DNA from 3 places in the Streptomyces noursei ATCC 11455 genome. Region 2 is predicted to be linked to each of the others. Evidence: riboswitches for the same ligand, from Rfam matches in the RefSeq annotation. Region 2 holds a riboswitch; each other region holds the start of a gene.
What was found. A riboswitch is a leader RNA that binds a small molecule or an ion and turns the genes downstream of it on or off. The one in region 2 is predicted to bind cobalamin.

Region 1: linked by a shared signal. The riboswitch ahead of nicT (Nickel transporter NicT) and the one ahead of metE (5-methyltetrahydropteroyltriglutamate--homocysteine S-methyltransferase) in region 2 are both predicted to bind cobalamin.
Region 3: linked by a shared signal. The riboswitch ahead of SNOUR_RS14625 (ribonucleoside-diphosphate reductase subunit alpha) and the one ahead of metE (5-methyltetrahydropteroyltriglutamate--homocysteine S-methyltransferase) in region 2 are both predicted to bind cobalamin.

Annotation. Positions count from the first base shown of each region.
Region 1 is NZ_CP011533.1:6,430,523-6,435,774, forward strand. It holds gene SNOUR_RS27285 (D-alanine--D-alanine ligase family protein) at 1-797, opposite strand, end outside; gene SNOUR_RS27290 (GNAT family N-acetyltransferase) at 794-1,225, opposite strand; gene SNOUR_RS27295 (VOC family protein) at 1,458-1,958, shown strand; gene nicT (Nickel transporter NicT) at 2,070-3,284, opposite strand; cobalamin riboswitch at 3,316-3,529, opposite strand; gene SNOUR_RS27305 (alpha/beta fold hydrolase) at 3,598-4,449, opposite strand; gene SNOUR_RS27310 (MarR family winged helix-turn-helix transcriptional regulator) at 4,446-5,141, opposite strand.
Region 2 is NZ_CP011533.1:8,325,952-8,331,203, forward strand. It holds gene thiI (tRNA uracil 4-sulfurtransferase ThiI) at 1-686, shown strand, start outside; gene SNOUR_RS35550 (Lsr2 family protein) at 745-1,152, opposite strand; cobalamin riboswitch at 1,693-1,919, shown strand; gene metE (5-methyltetrahydropteroyltriglutamate--homocysteine S-methyltransferase) at 2,086-4,404, shown strand; gene SNOUR_RS35560 (GNAT family N-acetyltransferase) at 4,477-4,941, opposite strand; gene SNOUR_RS35565 (SDR family oxidoreductase) at 5,132-5,252, shown strand, end outside.
Region 3 is NZ_CP011533.1:3,530,071-3,535,322, reverse strand. It holds gene SNOUR_RS14625 (ribonucleoside-diphosphate reductase subunit alpha) at 1-2,330, opposite strand, end outside; cobalamin riboswitch at 2,495-2,647, opposite strand; gene SNOUR_RS14620 (GNAT family N-acetyltransferase) at 2,817-3,320, opposite strand; gene mctP (monocarboxylate uptake permease MctP) at 3,627-5,252, opposite strand, start outside.

The DNA of each region.
Region 1 (5,252 bases), 1.9 Mb from region 2:
GGGCAGATCTCGCTGGCGCCGCCCGGTTGGTACTTGGCCGCGTAGTCGAACAACGGAGTCGTCAGCTCGATCTCGACCACGGGGAGCGGTCGGCTTCCGACGACGGCCACGGTGAACTCCCGCCCCGGGAGGAACGGTTCCACCAGGAGCTCCTCGTCGGCGGGTACGTCGGCGGCGACTTGCGCCAGGTGGGGGAGCGACTCGACCCGGTGGACGGAGACGCTGGAGCCGTCCGCGACCGGCTTGGTCACCACCGGGCCGTGGGCCAGCAGGCGCCGCACGTCCGGTGGCACCTCGTCGGTCCCGGGGCGCCACAGCGCTCCCTCGGTCACCGGCAGGCCCGCGGCGGCCAGCACCGCCCGGGCCCGGTGTTTGTGCCAGGCCGCCGCGCACGCGGCGCTGTCGGCACCGGTGAACCGCAGGCCCGCCATCTCCAGCAGCGCCTGGACGTGGCCGTCCTCGCCCCAGCCGCCATGCAGCGCGAGGAAGACCAGCTCCGCGTCCCGCAGCAGCTCCAGGACCGGGCCGCCGGTCAGCGCCGCGTGCATCCGCCGCCGCAATCGTGGCCGGTCCGCGCGCGGCGGCGGAGTCGTGCCGACCGCGCACTCCTTGACGTCGTCGCCGGGGCGCAGCGGTCCGGCCACGACCGGCACGGCGGCGGCCGGGTCGATCAGTGTCACCTCGTGTCCGCGCTCCAGCAGGGCTCGGGCCACCGACCGGCCCGAGGCGTGGGAGACGTCGCGTTCCGCGCTCTCTCCGCCGCACAGGACCACCACGCGCTTGCCCGGGTCGTTCATGCCGCCGGGTCCAGGATCATCAGGTTTTCGGGGGTGGGGAAGGGGACGAAGCCGGCCCGGGCGTAGATCTCGTGGGCGTCCGACGTGGTGAGCAGTACGCGCTTGAGCCGGTAGGGGGCGAGGTGGTCGCGCACGGCGCCGGCCAGCCATGTGCCGAGACCCCTGCCGCGGTGCTCGGGTGCGACGTAGACGTCGCACAGCCAGGCGAAGGTCGCCCGGTCGGTGACGACCCGGGCGTAGGCGACCTGGGAGCCGTCGGGGGTGTGGACGGCGAAGTTGACGGAGGCGCGGGCGGCCTGTTCGACGGTCTCCCGGCTGCGGCCGAGCGCCCAGAACGCGTCCGTGGAGAGCCAGTGGTGGACCAGGTCGACGTCGAGCCGGTCCGGGTCCGTGGACAGTTCGTATCCATCTTCCCTGGTTGTGGTCATGGTGGGATCGTAGTGATGTTGCTTTTGTTTTCCAAGTAGGTGCTTGGAAAACAAAAGTGATGGCTTTGGGGTGGGGTGAGTGTCGGGAGGCTGTCGTTTGGTGGTGAATGGGGGGCTTTGGTGGTCCAGGGGAGGGGTGTATCGTGACTGGTGACTTGAAGTTTCAAGTAAATTGCGTGCGCACCGGCAGACACACGGCGGGGGACGAGTTGAGGTAAGGAATGGAGGATCGATGTCCGTACGGCGGCTCAATCACGCGGTGCTGTACATCCGTGAGGTGGCGCGGTCGGTGGCGTTCTACACCGAGGTGCTGGGATTCACGGTCGACGTGGAGATTCCGGGGCGGGCGGCCTTTCTGAGCGCGCCCGATTCGCACAACGACCACGATCTGGGGCTGTTCGCGGTGGGGCCGGACGCGCCCGGGCCGGAGGGCGGCCGGATCGGGCTGTACCACCTGGCCTGGGAGGTCGGGACGCTGGGCGATCTCTCGGTGATCGCGGAACGGCTGCGGGAGCGGGGCGCGCTGGTGGGGACCAGCGACCACCTGGTCTCCAAGTCGCTCTACGCGCGGGACCCGGACGGCAACGAGTTCGAGGTGATGTGGCGGGTGCCGCGGGAGGACTGGCCGGGGGCGGAGGTGGCGGACCGGCTGCGGCCGCTCGACCTGGCGGCGGCGCTGGAGCGCTGGGGCCCGGACCTGCTGACCGGAGCGGCGGCCGGCTCGGCCACCTGAGGCGTCGCGCGGACGAGCGCTGTCGGTGTGCGTGCTGCCCGTGGAGTGCGGCCTTTCCCTCCGTCCCTTGTTAAGGGGGAGGGGGAGGCCGCATCCCACGGGCGGTGGTGCTCAGGGGGTGTCGGGGGACGGGGTGTCGGTGTCCCCGGTGCGGGGTGCCGGGACGGTGTCGTCGGCGGGCCGGGCGTTCGCCGTGCGGGCGGTCCAGCGCTTCTCGACGCCGCCCAGGCGCCAGTACGCCAGCGCCGCGGCCCACACCACGACGAACAGGCCGACGATGATGAAGCCCACGTTGTCCAGGTCGAGGGAGGAGATCCCGGCCGTCAGCGGGTCGTCCAGCCCGAACTTGTCGTGCAGGACGGTCACCAGCTCGATGGTGCCGATGAGGAACGCGACCGCGATCGACAGGCCCGTGATGGTGAGGTTGTAGTAGACCTTGCGCACCGGGTTGGAGAACGCCCACTGGTAGGCGAAGTTCATGAACGTGCCGTCCAGGGTGTCGAACAGGCTCATCCCGGCGGCGAACAGCAGCGGCAGGCACAGGATCGCGTACCAGGGCAGGCCCGCCGCGGCACCGCTGCCCGCCATCACCATCAGCGTCACCTCGGTCGCGGTGTCGAAGCCGAGGCCGAAGAGGAAACCGAGCGGGAACATCTGGCCGGGCCGGCTGATGGACTTGGTGAGACGGCCCAGGATCCGGTTCATGAAGCCCCGGGAATCCAGGTGCCGCTCCAGCTCCTGCTCGTCGTACGCGCCCGCCCGCATCGCCCGGAAGACCTTCAGGATGCCGACCAGGGCGATGAGGTTGAGGGCGGCGATGAGGTAGAGGAAGGTGCCGGAGACGGTCGTGCCGACGAGGCCGAGCACCTGGTGTGTACGGGAGTTGTCGTTCATCAGCGTGCCGGCGAGCTGGGCGCCGCCCGCCACCAGCGCGGCCATCACGACGACCACGCTGGAGTGGCCGAGGGCGAACCAGAAGCCCACCGAGACCGGCCGTTTGCCGTCGGCCATCAGCTTGCGGGTGGTGTTGTCGATCGCCGCGATGTGGTCGGCGTCGAAGGCGTGCCGCATGCCCAGGGTGTACGCGGTGATGCCGAGGCCGGCACCGAACACCTGGCTGCCGACCGTGTAGTGGCCCGGCACGACCAGCAGGAACAGCACGCCGAAGGCGACGATGTGCAGCACGGCGATCACGGTCATCAGCCCGGCCGTGCGGACGGTGTCCCGACGCTGCCAGCGGAAGGAACCGGTGGATCCGGATATGCCGCCGAGGGACGCGTCGCGGGGGGAGGGGGAATTTCCCGGGGTATTCGTGGACAGGGCCATTCGGCCATCACGCTCCAGCACCTCGTGGATCAGTTCGTGAGATGCCGTGGCCGGTCTCCTGGCTTACGGGTGCACGCGTCCGCCCCGCCTTCCCGGCCGCAGGCTGCGGTCAGTGGCGCCGTACGCGCACCGGGCGCGTACGGAGAGGGGTGGAAACTCCCCGATCACAGTGGCGAGGGCCGCGCCGGCCTGGGACACAAGGTCCTGCACCGGTCTTCCCGATCACCACGGCCCGGTCACTCTAGCGGGCGCCGAGGGCAGCGGGCCGGCCCGGTGGCGCCCCGGGCCCTCGCCCGGGGCGGGACGGGCCGTCTCAGAGGGCCAGGGACGACAGGAAGGCGTGCAATTCCTGGTCGAAGAGCGGGGTGTTCTCCAGGTTCACCATATGGCCCGCGGCGGGGACGCGGATGCGGCGGGCGCCGGGGACCTGTAGCGCTATGGCGTGGGCGTTGGCGGATATGTCGGTGGAGTCGAGGTCGCCGTCGAGGACGGTGGTCGGCACCTTGATCTCGGCCAGGCGGTCCGCGGCGCCGACCTCCAGGGGCATGCCGGCGCCCACACCGTCGGCGTGCACCTCGACATTGGCGCTCGCGGAGGCACGCATCCGCTCCCGGAAGCCGGGGTGCACGGCGGACGGCGCGCGGTACGGCCCGTCCACCCACATCCGGAGGAAGTGCTCCACATAGCGCTCCGCGCCGTCCGGTGCACCGATCGCGGCGACCTGCCCCCGGATGTGCTCCAGGACGAAGGGGTCGGTGAAGGGGCGACCGCTGACCCCGGGGGCGGCGAGGAAGAGGGCCGAGACCCGGTCCGGGTGGGCGAGCGCGGTGTCCAGCGCGACCCGGGAGCCGTGCGAGAGGCCGACGAGGACGGCGCGCGGTATGTCGAGCGCGTCCAGCAGGGCCGCCAGGTCGTCGTGGTTGGCCCAGTCGCCCGTCACCGTGGAGGAGAGGCCGTGGCCGCGGGAGTCGTAACGGACCACCCGCAGGCCGGAGTTGACCAGCCAGGAGAACTGCTCGTCCCACATGTGCTGGTCGAGCATGCCGCCGTGCAGCAGCACCACCGCAGGTCCCGAGCCGGCCGTCTCGTAGAACAGCTCGCCGTCGTCGGCGATCGGCACGGTGCCGTTGTCGATCTCGGACCATGCCTGGAAGTCGTGGGTCATGCTGCGGGGCCTTCTGTCTGCGTCGGGCGGTCGGCTGGTCGGGCGGGCGCCGGCGGTCGGTGCCCGTGTGCGGGCGGTATCGCGGCCTGTGCGTCCTCCTGGTCGGCGGCGTCCGGCATTTCGGGATTGCCGCTTTCCTCCGGGGGAACGCGCGAGCCGTCCGCCAAGTGCCGGAATTCCTCGCCGAGCCGATCCAGGACCCGCAGCGCCGTGCGGACCTCCCCGGGCGACAGGTCGGCCAGCCCGCGGCGGAGTTCCGCCGCCTCGGCGTCCTGTATCCCGCGCATCACCTCGGTGCCCTCGTCGGTGAGCCGGATCAGCGACGAGCGGCGGTGCGCGGGATTGGGGGCCGTCACGACCAGGCCCAGATCCGCCGCGTGGTTCACCCAGCGCTGCACCGGCTGTCGGTCCAGGCCCAGGGAGCGCGCCAACTGCGGGACGGTGCGCGGCCCGTGGGTGCGCAGTGCGTCGAGCAGGGCGTGCTCGCCGGCGGTCATGCCGGTGCCTTCCAGTTCCCGCTCCACGGCGCGCACGATCGTCCGGTGCAGCGGCCACAGCCGCCGGATGACGTCGTGCAACAGCTCCTCGGTCGCCGCCGGCGGGTCGGCGGTCCGTCGGGTGTCGACGGCATCGGAATCCGCGCCGATGCCCTGGCCGGCGCCATGGCCGGCATCCCCCTCGATGACACTCATGCTGTCATGATGACATCCATGATGTCATTTTGGAAGGGGTGTTGATACCCGGCCGAGGAGAAGGGGTGCGGCGCGGAGCCGAGTTGGGGTCGCGTCGGGACCGGCGGCGGT
Region 2 (5,252 bases):
TGCGCCGTGGACTGCGCTGCGATTTCGTCCACTTCACCGGCGCTCCCTACACGAACGCCGCCTCCATGTACAAGGCGTACGCCCTGGCCAGGGAACTCAACCGCTGTCAGCCCGCCGGACGGCTGCATGTCATCGCGCTCGGCCAGGCACAGAAGCAGTTGGCGATCGCGGGGGCCGGCAGGCTCCAAGTCGTCGCACAACGACGGCTCATGGTCCGCGTGGCCTCCGCGCTGGCGGGCCGGATCGCGGCGGAGGCCCTGGTGACCGGCGACAGCCTGGGGCAGGTGGCCAGTCAGACCCTGGCGAACCTGGCCGCCGTCGACGAGGCCGCCACCCTGCCGGTGCTGCGCCCGCTGATCGGCTGGGAGAAGCAGGAGATCATCGACGAAGCCCGGTCCATCGGCACCGAACAGATCTCCGTACTGCCCGACGAGGACTGCTGCAAGCTCCTCGCACCGCCCCGGGTCACCCTCCGGGCCGGCCTGGCCGACCTGCGGTCGGTGGAGAAGCGCCTCGACCTGGACGACCTGGTGGACGGGCTGCTGCGGGACGTCCAGATCATGCACCCGGGGGAGACCGACGAGGAGACGGCCACCGAAGCGGGCAGCCCGGACGAGGACCCCGCCCCGGCCCGGACCGGCCCGCCCGTGTGCGGTGCGCCGGCAGGGGCCGCGCAGGCGCCGTAGTGATCGCGCCCGGTCGTACGGACGTGAACGCCCCCTCGTCGGAGGGGGCGTTGCTTCCTTACTTGGCCGCGCGCTTCTTGCGTGCCGGCTTCGACGTGGGAGCCTCGGAGGCGCGGGCGACGGCCACGAAGGGCTTGACCGCTTCCTGGAGCTTGGCCACGTTCTCGGCGCCGAGGTCGGCCTCGTACCACTTGAGATCGAGAACCTGACGGATCGCGATCTTCTTGGTGCCGTCCTCGTTCGACTCCTCGGTCTCGTATTCCTCGTCGACCATCTCGGGGACGGCGAACCGGATCGGCGTGACGCCGTCCGTCACCTCGGGATTGAGGTCGTCCTGGAGAATCGACTGCCAGTAAGTCGCCTTCTTGACAATCTGGTTGCCGACCGGAACAGGAGTGATTACCTCCTGAACACCCGGCTCATCCTTCTGCGACTCATCAACCTGGATGGTTTCCTTGACGGCCATTTTTGCGCCCCTTTCCTGTGCGGTGCACCCCAAACTTTAGTGGAAATAGGTGAGTTGAAGCCAATCGGCGACGGGGGCTAGATCATGCCGGTCTCCGCTCGCGAACGGATGGGCAAGTCAGCTGGTCATCGCCGACATCCCAGGCATTCTCCGGAAACTTCCACTCCCCGCGAGTCGCCGCCCGCGCCCGTCGGTGAACTGCTCTGCAAAACCACCCATCTCCTCTGTGACCAGCCCCTTTCCGTGCCGAATTGGCACGCTGTGGGGCGTGCCTTTCGCCCCTGCTGCCGCTTCCTTGGAATTCCTGGATTCCTGCCCCGCGTCCACGGCGGTGCCGTCCCCATCGATATCGAAGTACTTCGGGACCGGAGGACGCGGGGAGGGGAAAGGGGCGCCGGCGAGGGCGGGCGCGCGGCGACGCGTGCGGACCGGTGCTCCGGGGGTCGCGCCGCGCCCCGCCGCGGCCGAACCCTGCGCCACCTGTGTCTCATCTCATAGTCCGGCATCTGAACATGGGTGACCGTCAGGGGGACGGCGTTCTACGCTGGCCGGGCAACAGGTTCGCCCCGTCCGCCAGACGGGAGCGTCGCAAGAGGGAACCCGGTGGGAATCCGGGACTGCCCCGCAGCGGTGAGTGGGAACGACCGCCGTCATACGCACTGGATCCGGGCCGCGGATCCGGGAAGCGACGGCCAGTAGGTGCCCGCCGGAAGACTCCGGCAGGCGCGCCCGCGAGTCCGAAGACCTGCCCGTTGCCCGTGTGCGCCCCTGCGTACACGGACATCCCGGTGACCTCGAGGGCGGGTCGGCGTACATACCAGGCGGACACGTGCGTCGCGAGCGCACCGTGGATCCGCCCGGTTCGTCATCCCTTCGCGCTCCTCGTTCCCTCGCCGGGACGTTTCAGGAGACCATTTCGCGAAGGAGAGTTCCGTGACAGCGAAGCCCGCAGCCGCGGCAGCACGGGCCACCGTGTACGGCTACCCCCGCCAGGGCCGGCACCGGGAACTGAAGAAGGCCGTCGAGGGCTATTGGAAGGGCAAGGTCACCGCCGACGCCCTGACGGAGACCGCCCGCACCCTGCGCCGTGCCCACTGGCGGCGACTGGCCGACGCCGGCATCCACGAGGTGCCCACCGGTGACTTCTCGTACTACGACCATGTGCTGGACACCAGCGTCATGGTCGGTGCCGTCCCGGACCGCCACCGCGCCGCCGTCGCGGCCGACGCCCTCGACGGCTACTTCGCGATGGCGCGCGGCACGCAGGACGTCGCGCCGCTGGAGATGACCAAGTGGTTCGACACCAACTACCACTATCTCGTGCCGGAGTTGGGCCCCGACACCGTCTTCGCCGCCGACTCCGCAAAGCAGGTGGCCGAGTTCGAGGAGGCCCTCGCGCTCGGGCTGACGGCCCGGCCGGTGCTGGTCGGCCCGGTCACCTACCTCCTGCTGTCGAAGCCCGCCCCAGGCGTGGCCGCCGACTTCGAGCCGCTGACCCTCCTCGACCGGCTGCTGCCGGTCTACGCGCAGGTCCTCGCCGACCTGCGGGCGGCGGGCGCGGAGTGGGTGCAGCTCGACGAGCCCGCCCTGGTGCAGGACCGCACCCCGGCCGACCTGAACGCCGCCGCACGGGCCTACCGCGAACTGGGCACCCGTACCGACCGCCCGAAACTGCTGGTCGCGTCGTACTTCGACCGGCTCGGCGATGCCCTGCCCGTACTGGCCAAGGCTCCGGTGGACGGACTGGCGCTCGACTTCACCGACGCGGCCGCGGCCAACCTCGACGCGCTGGCGGCCGTCGGCGGACTGCCGGGCAAGCGCCTGGTGGCGGGCGTGGTCAACGGCCGCAACATCTGGATCAACGATCTGGAGAAGTCGCTGGCCACCCTCGGCACCCTGCTCGGCCTCGCCGACCGGGTCGATGTGGCGGCGTCCTGCTCCCTGCTGCACGTGCCGCTGGACGCCGCCCTGGAGCGGGACATCGACCCGCAGATCGCCCGTTGGCTGGCCTTCGCCAGGCAGAAGACCACGGAGCTGGTGACCCTGGCCCGCGGCCTGTCGCAGGGCACCGACACCATCGCCGCCGAACTCGCCGCGAACCGCGCCGACCTGGCCTCCCGAGCCAATTCGGTCCTCACCCACGACCCGGCCGTGCGGGCCCGCGTCGCGGCCGTCACCGAGGCCGACGTCCGGCGCTCCCAGGCATATGGCCAGCGGACCGTCGCCCAGCGCACCCACCTCGGCCTGCCGCTGCTGCCGACCACCACCATCGGATCCTTCCCCCAGACCGACGAACTGCGCGCCGCCCGCGCGGACCTGCGGGCCGGCCGGATCGACACCGCCGGTTACGAGGAGCGGATCAGGGCCGAGATCCAGGAGGTCGTCTCCTTCCAGGAGAAGGCCGGGCTGGACGTCCTGGTGCACGGCGAGCCCGAACGCAACGACATGGTCCAGTACTTCGCCGAGCAGCTCACCGGCTATCTCGCCACCCGGCACGGCTGGGTGCAGTCCTACGGCACCCGCTACGTCCGCCCGCCGGTGCTGGCCGGTGACATCTCCCGTCCCGAGCCCATGACGGTCCGTTGGACGACCTATGCCCAGTCACTGACCGAACGCCCCGTCAAGGGCATGCTCACCGGTCCCGTCACCATGCTCGCCTGGTCCTTCGTCCGCGACGACCAGCCACTGGCGCGGACCGCGCGCCAGGTCGCCCTGGCACTGCGCGACGAGGTCGCCGACCTGGAGGCGGCCGGCACATCGGTGATCCAGGTGGACGAGCCGGCGCTCCGCGAGACGCTGCCGCTGCGCGCCGCCGACCGCCCCGCGTACCTGGCGTGGGCCACCGATGCCTTCCGCCTGTCCACCAGCGGGGTGCGCCCGGACACCCAGATCCACACCCACATGTGCTACGCCGAGTTCGGCGACATCGTGCAGGCCATCGACGACCTCGACGCGGACGTGATCAGCCTGGAGGCCACCCGGTCCCATATGCAGGTCGCCCGGGAGCTGGCCGCCCACGGCTACCCGCGCGAGGCCGGACCCGGCGTGTACGACATCCACTCCCCGCGCGTGCCGAGCCCGGCGGAGGCGGCGGACCTGCTGCGCACCGGCCTGCGGGCCATCCCCGCCGAACGCCTGTGGGTCAACCCCGACTGCGGGCTCAAGACCCGTGACTGGCCCGAGGTGCGGGCCTCCCTGGAGAGCCTGGTGGCCGCGGCCCGCACGGTCCGTGCGGAGCTGCCGACCTCCTGACACCGGGACCGCTTGGTCGGGGAGGGGAGTCGTGCGCCCCTCCCCGACCCCCTCCCCACCCTCGGCACCTGGTCACCGCCCGGGCCAGCGCAGGGTCATGTCGGGCAGGTTCTCCATGTTGCGGTCGCCGTCGCTGGTGTCGAGCACATGGAAGCCATGGCGTGCGTAGAACGCGCGGGCCTGGGTGTTCTGCTGGAAGACGTGCAGTGACAGCCCGTCCGGACTGTGCCGTCTGACCTCGTCGAGCAGCAGGGTGCCGATGCCTCGGCGGCGCAACTCGGGCCGCAGATAGAGGTGTTCGAGCATGTCGCCTTCGAGGGCGGCGTAGCCGAGGATCTCCGTCCCCCGCACCGCCACCCACACCCGGCACGTCGTGAGGACGACCTGCTCGAACCATCGGGTCACCTGCTCGTGACCCCGTTTCTGCGCCGGCAGGTACGGCATCGCCGCCGCGCGGGAGGCCATGTGGATGTGGGCGATCGCCGCCGCGTCCGCCGTCGCCGCGAGGCGGATCTCCGTTTCCTCGTCATCACTCACGGCGGGAACCTACCGGGTCCGCCACGGCGCGATCGAGCGAAATACCGCCCAGGCCCCGCCGGTCACCTCCTGCCCGCGCACTCCGCCGTCAGGCGCGCGACGGTTTGACTCTCACATCCGTGTGAGGCTTTAACGTCCCGATCACCAGCGCGCGCAGCAGCGCCCGCAACGTGAGAGGGAGCCATCCGCCATGACGCAGCACCGCCACCACCGCCCGCTCGACGGCAAGATCGCCCTGGTCACCGGAGGCAGCCGGGGCATCGGGCGGGCCATCGCCGAACGCCTCGGCCGCGACGGGGCCGTGGTCGCCG
Region 3 (5,252 bases), 4.8 Mb from region 2:
GCGGGGACGGACGCGGCGCGGGCCGACTGGGCGATCCGGGTCGCCGGCCGCGAGCGCAGGTAGTACGTGGTCTTGATGCCGCGCTTCCAGGCGTAGGCGTACATCGAGCTGAGCTTGCCGATGGTCGGCGACGCCATGAAGAGGTTGAGCGACTGGCTCTGGTCCAGGTACGGCGTGCGGTCCGCGGCCATGTCGATCAGGGCGCGCTGGGGGATCTCCCAGGCCGTGCGGTAGCGGTACCGGACGTCCTCGGGGATCCAGGCCAGCTCCTGGACGGAGCCGTTGGCCTCCCGCAGCGCGTCCCGGGTCCGCGCGTCCCACAGGCCCAACTCCTTGAGCTCCTCGATCAGGTACGTGTTGACCTGGAGGAACTCACCGGACAGCGTCTCGCGCTTGAAGAGGTTGGAGACCTGCGGCTCGATGCACTCGTAGACGCCGGCGATGGAGGCGATGGTGGCGGTCGGCGCGATGGCCAGCAGCAGCGAGTTGCGCATCCCGGTCGCGGCGATCCGGGTGCGCAGCGCCGTCCAGCGGTCCGCCCAGCGCGGCTCTGCGTTCGGGTAGTGGTCCGGGTGCAGCACGCCGCGCGCCGTACGGGTCGCGGACCAGGCCGCGTGCGGGCCGTGCCGCTCGGCGAGGTCGGCGGACGCCTCGTAGGCGGCCAGCATGATCCGCTCGGAGATGCGGGTGGACAGCTCCCGGGCCTCGGCCGAGTCGAACGGCAGCCGCAGCCGGAAGAAGACGTCCTGCAGGCCCATCAGGCCCAGACCGACCGGCCGCCAGCGGGAGTTGGAGGCGGCGGCCTGCTCGGTCGGGTAGAAGTTGATGTCCACGACCCGGTCGAGGAAGGTCACGGCGGTGCGGACGGTGGCGTCCAGCCGCTCCCAGTCCATCTCGCCCTCGGCGCCCAGGTGGGCCGCGAGGTTGACCGACCCCAGGTTGCAGACCGCGGTCTCGCCGTCGTCGGTGACCTCCAGGATCTCGGTGCACAGGTTGGAGGAGTGCACGACCCGGCCGGGCTCGGCGGTCTGGTTGGCGGTGCGGTTGGCGGCGTCCTTGAACGTCATCCAGCCGTTGCCGGTCTGCGCCAGGGTGCGCATCATCCGGGAGTACAGCACCCTGGCCGGCACCTGCTTGAGGGCCTTGCCCGCGGCCTCCGCCGCCCGGTAGGCGGTGTCGAACTCCTCGCCCCACAGGTCGACGAGCTCGGGCACGTCCGAGGGGGAGAACAGCGACCAGTCCGCGTCCGCCTCCACCCGGCGCATGAACTCGTCCGGGATCCAGTGCGCGATGTTGAGGTTGTGGGTCCGGCGGGCCTCCTCGCCGGTGTTGTCCCGCAGCTCCAGGAATTCCTCGATGTCGGCGTGCCAGCTCTCCAGGTAGACGCAGGCCGCGCCCTTGCGGCGGCCGCCCTGGTTGACCGCGGCCACCGACGCGTCCAGGGTGCGCAGGAACGGCACGATGCCGTTGGAGTGCCCGTTGGTGCCGCGGATCAGCGAACCGCGGGCGCGGATCCGGGAGTACGACAGGCCGATCCCGCCGGCGTGCTTCGAGAGCCGGGCCACCTGGTGGTAGCGGTCGTAGATGGAGTCCAGCTCGTCCAGCGGGGAGTCCAGCAGATAGCAGGAGGACATCTGCGGGTGGCGGGTGCCGGAGTTGAAGAGCGTGGGGGAGGACGGTAGGTAGGAGAGCGTGCTGGTCATCCGGTACAGCTCGGCGACGTCCGCGAGCGCCCGCGCCGAGTCGTCCTCGGCGAGCCCGCAGGCCACCCGCAGCAGGAAGTGCTGGGGCGTCTCGATCACCTTGCGGGTGGTGGGGTGCCGCAGCAGATAGCGCGAGTGCAGGGTGCGCAGCCCGAAGTACCCGAACCGGTCGTCGGCGCCGGCCTCCAGTGCCCTGTCGACCAGCGCGTCCAGCCGCTCGGCGTGGGTGTCGACGAACGCGGCGGTGACGTCCGCGATCAGCCCCTCCTGGTGGCCGACCGCGATCGACGCCGAGAAGGAGGTGGCGCCCTGACCGGCGGCCTCCTCGGCGACGGCGAGGGTGAGCAGCCGCGCGGCGAGCTTGGAGTACTGCGGCTCGTCGGCGATCAGCCCGGCCGCGGCCTCGGTGGCCAGCGCCCGCAACTCGGCCTCGTCGGACCCGGGGTGCCGGCCGCGCAGCGCGGCGGCGGCCACCTTGCCGGGGTCGGTCGCGGTCAGGTCCGCGGTCAGCTCGGTCAGCGTCCGCAGCAGGGCGGTGCCCGGCCCGTCCGCGTGCGCGGGAGGCGCGGCCACCACGGGCTGCACGACCTCGGCGTCTGACGCTGGCTCCGTTGGCGCGATGGTCACCTGATGCTCTCCCTCACTCGGCGGGGGCCGGGAGGGGTGGCGGCATGACGGGAGCCGTGCGGGCAGGGGGCACCCCGCGGCGAACCGGGGGTGCGCGGGTCGGCCGCGCGGCGTCCATCTGCCCATCCCTCGGGGCCCGGACGTATCGACGCCGCACCGATGGCGGTGCGGGCGTACCGTCGGCAGGTCCTCGGACTCGGGAGCGCTCGACCGGCCCTTGGGGAAAGGGCCGTGGTCCGCGCTCGCACACCGTTGCGGGACAGTTCCGGATTCGCACCGGATTCCCCTGCGGCGACAGCGAGGACGAGCATACATCTTGTGTCGCTCCCCGCACGCACCCCCACATCTTGTGTCGCCGCCTCATACCATTCCCCCAGGTGTACGAAGCGCCGACTCGCCCGGATCCCCTCCGAAACGCCTCGGAACCCCGCCGAAATCCCGCCGGCGGCCCGCCCGAAGGCGGCTCGGAGCCCGCCGGAACGCCGCTCAGGTCAGCTCGCGGGCGAACGCCCACAGCGTGAGACCGGGCACCGGGGCCCAGTCCCGCTCGGCCGCCCGCGCGAACCCCAGCCGCCGGTAGAGCCGGTGCGCCGGCAGCAGGTGCTGCTGGCTCGACAGCACCATCCCGCGCAGCCCCAGCGCCCGCGCCCGCGTCAGACAGGCCCGCACCAGGGCCTCCCCGATGCCGCGCCCGCGCCCCTCGGGCCGCACCGCCAGCATCCGGAACTCGCCCTCCCCGGGCCCGGCCAACTCCGCGTACGGGCTGCCGTGCGCCGCGAACGTCACCGCGCCCAGCACCGCCCCGTCCACCCCGTCCGCGGCCACCAGCACCTCGGCGTGCTCCGCGCGGTGCGCCACCTTCCGCAGCTCCGCCGCGTACGGATCGTGCGCCCCGCCGTGCAGCAACCCCTCGGCCAGATACACCTCCGCCACGAGCTCCCCGACCGTCTCGAACTCCGCCTGGCGTACGGGTCTGATCGTGATGTCCATGGGGCCAGTGTGACCGAGCCAACGGGCGTGTGCGGCCGGGTCGTTGAGTGCGGTCGTCACTGTCAGTGGCCGTCGTTATGGTCGGTGTCAGAGGTCTCCGCTCCGCCACTCCGCAGCTCTCCGGAAGGAGAAGGTTCCATGACCCCGCCCGGCGATCCGCTCTCCCTCCCGTCACCGGTGGGCAGGGCGTTCGACACCCGGCGGCTGACGGACTGCCCCCTCGGCCGCGTGCGTCCCCTGCACGGCGGAGGGCCGCCGCGCCCCTGGGGGAGCGCGGCGGCCCTCGACCGTAGGTGTCGGCGCGCCTCAGTGCCCCGCCGGCGCACCCGTCGTCGCCGGCGGCAGGTCGGCGACGACGCCCTTGTCGCCGAGGTCGGCGGTGTAGTCGTCGGGGGAGGTCTCGTCGGTGCCCTCAGGGGCCTTGAGGGCCTTGAGGACGACCGTCAGGACGACCGTCACCACCACGTTCAGCACGAACGCGGTGAGGCCGATGTAGCCGATCTCGCCGATCCCGGGGATCTCCGCGCTGGAGCCGCCGAAGTGCTTCTGGGTCGGGCTGGCCACCCCGTACGCGGCGAGGGTGCCGTAGACCATGCCGATCGCCCAGCCGGCCAGCAGCGCCCAGCGGTGGAACCACCGGGTGAAGAGGCCGCCGACCAGCGCCGGCATGGTCTGCAGGATCCAGATGCCGCCCAGCAGCTGGAAGTTGATCGCGACGGTCTTGTCCATGGTGAGGACGAAGACCAGCGCTCCGACCTTGACCAGCAGGGAGACCAGCTTGGCGACCTTGTGCTCCTGCTCGGGCGTGGCGGTGGGCTTGAGGAAGTCCTTGTAGACGTTCCGGGTGAAGAGGTTGGCGGCGGCGATCGACATGATCGCCGCGGGCACCAGCGCGCCGATGCCGATCGCGGCGAACGCCACCCCGGCGAACCAGCTGGGGAACATGTCCGCGAAGAGCTGCGGGATCGCCAACTGCGCATTGCCCCGGGTGTCCGTGCCGGCCTTGATCGCCATGAAGCCGAGCAGCGCGAGGAGGCCCAGCATCAGGGAGTAGAGCGGCAGGATCGTGGTGTTGCGGCGGATGACGTTGCGGCTGCGCGAGGAGAGCGTCGCGGTGATCGAGTGCGGGTACATGAACAGCGCCAGCGCCGAGCCGAGCGCGAGCGTCGCGTACGCCCACTGCGCGTTGGGGCCGCTGGCCAGTTCACCGCGCGGTTTGCCGGTCGGCCCGTGCACGGCGAGCGTTTCCTTGGCCGAGTGGAAGATCTCGCCGAAGCCGCCCAGCTTGATCGGGATGTAGATGATCGCCACCACGATGACGAGGTAGATCAGCCCGTCCTTGACGAACGCGATCAGCGCGGGCGCCCGCAGGCCCGAGGAGTAGGTGTACGCGGCCAGCACGGCGAACGCGATCAGCAGCGGCAGGTCCTTGACGAACCAGTTGGCGTGCTCGCCGCCGCCGACCCCCATCACGTCCAGCACGGCCTGGATGCCGACGAGTTGGAGCGCGATGTAGGGCATCGTGGCGAGCAGGCCGGTGAGCGCCACCGCCAGCGACAGGCCCTTGGAGCCGAAGCGGCCGCGGACGAAGTCGGAGGTGGTGACGTACCCGTGCCGGTGCGAGACCGACCAGAGCCGGGGCAGGAAGGTGAAGATCAGCGGGTAGACCAGGATGGTGTACGGGACGGCGAAGAAGCCGGCGGCGCCGGCCGTGTAGATCGCCGCCGGCACGGCCACGAACGTGTACGCGGTGTACAGGTCGCCGCCCAGCAGGAACCAGGTGATCCAGGTGCCGAAGCTCCGCCCGCCCAGGCCCCATTCGTCGAGGCTGGCGGACTGCTCGGCCCTGCGCCAGCGCGCGGCCAGGAAGCCCATGACCGTGACGGCGAGGAAGAAGAAGACGAAGACGGCGAGCGCCACGCCGTTGACGCC